Regions from separate parts of the Arthrobacter sp. T2-23 genome, predicted to be linked through region 1. Evidence: riboswitches for the same ligand, from Rfam matches in the RefSeq annotation. Region 1 holds a riboswitch; the other holds the start of a gene.
What was found. Region 1 has a riboswitch for cyclic di-AMP ahead of ACZ5Z0_RS05965 (M23 family metallopeptidase). Riboswitches for the same ligand answer to the same signal wherever they lie in the genome.
Positions count from the first base shown of each region.

Region 1 (2,191 bases):
AAGCTTTGCGACTTAACCCCAAGGTCTTCTTGCGAAGACCAAAATTGGTTCCCCCGCCCCTGCCAGACGATGTCATGCGAACGGACCTTGAGCGGTGGCAGAGTTAGGCAATCCACTCAAGAGCGCCAACTTCGGTGAAGTTGGCGTGCTTCATACGGTACAGCAGTTAGGACTCAATGTCACATTCAGATCACGGCGTGTCACGGAAATGCGAGTGGTCCCTCGGGTCGGTCTAAAGCCAGCCCAGCGGATCAACGACTTCTCCGTTGACCATCACCTCGAAGTGGAGGTGGCAGCCGGTGGAGGCGCCGGTGGTTCCGCTCATCGCCACCACATCGCCGCGGGAAACCTGCTGGCCCACGCGGACGTTTGAGGACGACAAGTGGTTGTACGTGGTCTCCAGGCCGTTGCCATGGTCGATCACGACGCGGTTGCCGCCCCCGTAGGGGTGCCAACCGGTAAAGGTTACGGTGCCGCTGGCCGCGGCGTGCACGGGGGTGCCGCACTGGGCGGCGTAGTCCTGGCCGCGGTGGAATTCGCCCACGGCCCCCGTGATGGGACTGATCCGGTAGCCGAACGGCGAGGCGGTCACCATCACGTCCAGCGGTGCCCCCAGGCTGCCGGCTGAGGCGGCCCGGGTAATCGTGCTGGCGGACTGGGCACTGAGCAGCTGCTTGAGCTTGCCGTCCGGGTCGCCCTTGGTGGTGATAGCCGTGCGGTTGAAGTCGATCTGGGCCGCTGAGGCCTTGACCTCGGGCTGGGCTGCGGCCGAAACAGAGCCGGTCTTTGCCGCGTCGTTGGCCATGACCGGGCCAGTGGCCGGGACGCTGATGGTGAGGACCAGTCCAGTGGCCGCCAGGGCGATGCCTGCCTTTTGCCCGACGCCGCTGACGGCGGCGAAGTCTGTCATCTGGCGGAACGCGCTGCGCCGGCCGCGGCGTTCAACGCGATGCGCGTCACGCGGGCGCTCGGCGGTCACGACGGCGGCCGGGCGCGGCTCCGGAGCGGGACCGGTCGCACGACGGCGGCCCCTGACGGTCTGGGTGGTCAAGTACGGTTCCTCTCTGGATAGCCTGCGAAGTTAGCTGTCGGATTCGGGTCAGAGAGATCAAAGACCCGGTCCGCCGATGCAAGCATCCAGACAGAGGGACATCCAGGGAGGCCCTCGTAGAGTTTGCTTGCCGCTAGCGGACTTCACCCCAAGGCTGTTGGATCAACAGCCGGTTGTGGTTCCCCCGCCTCTGCCAGAAGGTGACTCGCCTACTGATCCGCTGGCAGAGCTCGGCTTCGGATCAGATAACGCTTTAGTATCAGTGCCAGTGCTCAACTATAGGGGATTAAGCCAAGCGGTAATAATTTCGTTATCTCGCCTGTGCACAACCCCTGGCCGGCCCCGCGGGCGCCCGCCCCGCGCTTAGCTACCCGAGAGTAACAAAGACGTGGGCTGCAACCTCGGGAGGCAGTTCCAAGGCGCCTTCAATGTCCGGGACCCGAACCGAGATGTACTCCCCCACGCGTTCCAGCGACACCCTTGCGCCGGGACGGATTCCGCCTTCGTCCAGCTGGACCAGCAGCTCCGGCTCCACCTGGATGGGCTCAGCCAGGCGGCTCACGGTGATCCGGGAGTCTGTGCCGTAGCCGGCCATGGCGTCGAGGAGGTTGACGACCCCGTCCGCGATGCCTGATTCGGGGAGCCCGCCAAGATCTGCCAGTCCGGGGATCGGGTTTCCGTAGGGGGACACGGTGGGGTGGTCCAGCATCTCAAATATGCGCCGCTCAACCCGCTCGCTCATCACGTGTTCCCAGCGGCAGGCTTCCTCGTGGACGTACGCCCAATCGAGTCCAATCACGTCGGCGAGCAGCCGCTCAGCGAGCCGGTGCTTGCGCATGACCTCGATCGCGCGCTTGCGGCCCGCTTCGGTCAGCTCCAGGTGCCGGTCGCCGGAAACCACCACCAGGCCGTCCCGCTCCATGCGGCCGACAGTCTGGGAAACGGTGGGGCCGGAATGGCGGAGCCGTTCGGCGATGCGGGCGCGGAGGGCGACGATGTTCTCTTCTTCAAGTTCCAAAATGGTCCGAAGATACATCTCGGTGGTATCAATCAGATCCGTCATTCAGCTCAGCTCCTCGAGCGCCGTCCTTGCGTCATTCCCACCGTACCGCGTGCGGGATGCGCCCCGGCGAGATCCGC
Region 1 is NZ_AP027917.1:1,307,998-1,310,188, forward strand. Features, by position in the region: cyclic di-AMP (ydaO/yuaA leader) riboswitch at 1-85, opposite strand, end outside; gene ACZ5Z0_RS05965 (M23 family metallopeptidase) at 233-1,051, opposite strand; cyclic di-AMP (ydaO/yuaA leader) riboswitch at 1,056-1,297, opposite strand; gene ACZ5Z0_RS05970 (metal-dependent transcriptional regulator) at 1,419-2,114, opposite strand.

Region 2 (2,191 bases), 180 kb from region 1:
GGCTACACAGAACTGATGCGCATGACAGAGCACTTCACCCCGGACGGCGAGAAATCCCTCGCCCGGGTGCAGAGCCAGTCGGAACGGATGACGACCCTCGTGGAGGACCTGCTCCTGCTGGCCCGCCTCGACGAGGGCCAGCCGCTGAAGTTCAGCGACGTGGATCTCTCCCAGCTTGCAATCGAGACGGTCAGCGATGAGAAGGTCATGGCCCCGGACCGCCTCTGGAAGCTGGAGCTCGCCGAGGAGCCCGTCGTGGTGCGGGGCGATGCTGCCCAATTGCACCAGGTGCTGGCGAACCTGCTTTCCAACGCTCGCAAGCACACCGAGCCGGGAACGACCGTGACCACGGCGGTAGAACGCACCAATGACGGCACCGCCATCGTCACGGTGACGGACAACGGCACCGGAATTGCCCCCGAATTCGTGGATAGGGTGTTCCGCCGCTTTGCCCGTGCGGACGCGTCCCGCCGGAACCCCGTTGGAACCGCGGCGCCGGCCGCAGTGCCATCCCGGGCGGGATCGCAGGCACCGGCGCCCGCCATGGCGCGGGCGCGCGCGGGCTCCGCCACCTTCACTTCCCCTGTTCCGGCGGCGACGGCGGAAGGCACCAGCGGTCTGGGGCTGTCCATTGTGCAGGCGATTGTCGAGGCCCACGGCGGCACCGTCCACGTCACGTCCGGGCCCGGCCGCACGCAGTTCGCCGTCCGCCTCCCCGAGGCGGCTCCGGCGACCTAGGAGAGGCAAGCTGCCGCGCGGTTGGACGAGGCCTCCGTTACCCAAATGTGACATCCAATGGAAAGTCCGGTACCGTTTTTAGGGTGCGGCCATCGATCTGGCCGCATATCCGGATTGACGCCAAACTCTGCCGCTTCCCGGATTCCGATGGATTAGGCAGAGACGGGGGACCCAGAGTTCCCGGGCATCTGCATCCATGCACCCTTGGGGTTAAGCCGCCACGTCGAGATTCCGTGCGGCCGGATTTTTGCATCCGAACCCGACAGCTAACTCCGTAGGCGTTGAGAGGCAAACATGACTCATTTCAAGGTACCCATGCGCCCACAAGGCGCAAAACAGGCATCCGAAGCCGCGATCGCGCGCCACCGCGCCGAGCCGGCGAAGCGCACGACACTGTCCCGGATTGGCGCCCGCGCGGGCTCCAAGGGCAAGCGCGCCGCCGTCGCGGCAACCGCCCTCGCGGTACTGCTGGGCGCAGGCGCCGCGGGCCAGGCCTCCAGCACGACGGCCCACACGGCAGACGCGTCCAAGGAATCGTCGCTGCAGAAGTTGGAGTTCGAACAGGTCGGCAGCAACTCCCCCGCCTCCCCCTCCACCGGCACTGTGGAAGCCAAGGCGGCGGAAGTCAAGCCCGCCGAAGCCCCGGCACCGCCAGCCCCGCCCGCGCCGGTCGCCCCAGCCGCCGCCCCCGCCCCGGTGCAGCCGGTCGCCGTCGACGATCCGGCCGGCGCGCAGGCCTATGCCGCCGCGCAATTGCCCGTCCACGGCTGGGCTCCCAGCGAGATGCCGTGCCTGCAGAAGCTGTGGACCAGGGAGTCCGACTGGAAGACCACCGCCACGAACCCCAGCAGCGGCGCCTACGGCGTGGTGCAGTCCCTGCCGGCGGAGAAGATGGCAAGCGCCGGCGCGGACTACCGGACCAACTACCGGACCCAGATCAACTGGGGCCTGAAGTACGTGCAGGACCGGTACGGCTCGCCCTGCGGCGCCCTGAACTTCCATTACGCGAACAACTGGTACTAAACAGCCGCCACACGGGCCCCGGCCCGGCGACACGCAAGGCCCCGGATTCAGTGCATCCGGGGCCTTGCGTGCGCCTGCAACCTTGGCGGTCCGCCCGCCCAGTAAGGCTAGGCGTTGGGACGGCCGGGGATGTATTGCACCGCCCACTTGTTGCCATCAGGGTCGGAGAAGTGGACGAAGTGGCCCCAGTCCTGGATGTCGACGTCGCTGACGTCCACGCCGTTGTCCTTCAGCTGCTTGTGGGCGGCCTGGATGTCGCTGACCACCAGTTGCAGGCCCGGGGCGGTGCCGGGCGGGGCACTGTTGAGACCCTCGCCGATCGCGATCGAGCACCCTGATCCCGGCGGTGTCAGCTGGACGAACCGGATGCCTTCGGTGGGCCGTTCGTCGTAGTCGGCGTTGAAGCCCACCTTGTTGACGTAAAAATCCT
Region 2 is NZ_AP027917.1:1,492,385-1,494,575, forward strand. Features, by position in the region: gene ACZ5Z0_RS06825 (sensor histidine kinase) at 1-738, shown strand, start outside; cyclic di-AMP (ydaO/yuaA leader) riboswitch at 847-1,034, shown strand; gene ACZ5Z0_RS06830 (aggregation-promoting factor C-terminal-like domain-containing protein) at 1,054-1,761, shown strand; gene ACZ5Z0_RS06835 (VOC family protein) at 1,869-2,191, opposite strand, start outside.
Region 2: linked by a shared signal. The riboswitch ahead of ACZ5Z0_RS06830 (aggregation-promoting factor C-terminal-like domain-containing protein) and the one ahead of ACZ5Z0_RS05965 (M23 family metallopeptidase) in region 1 are both predicted to bind cyclic di-AMP.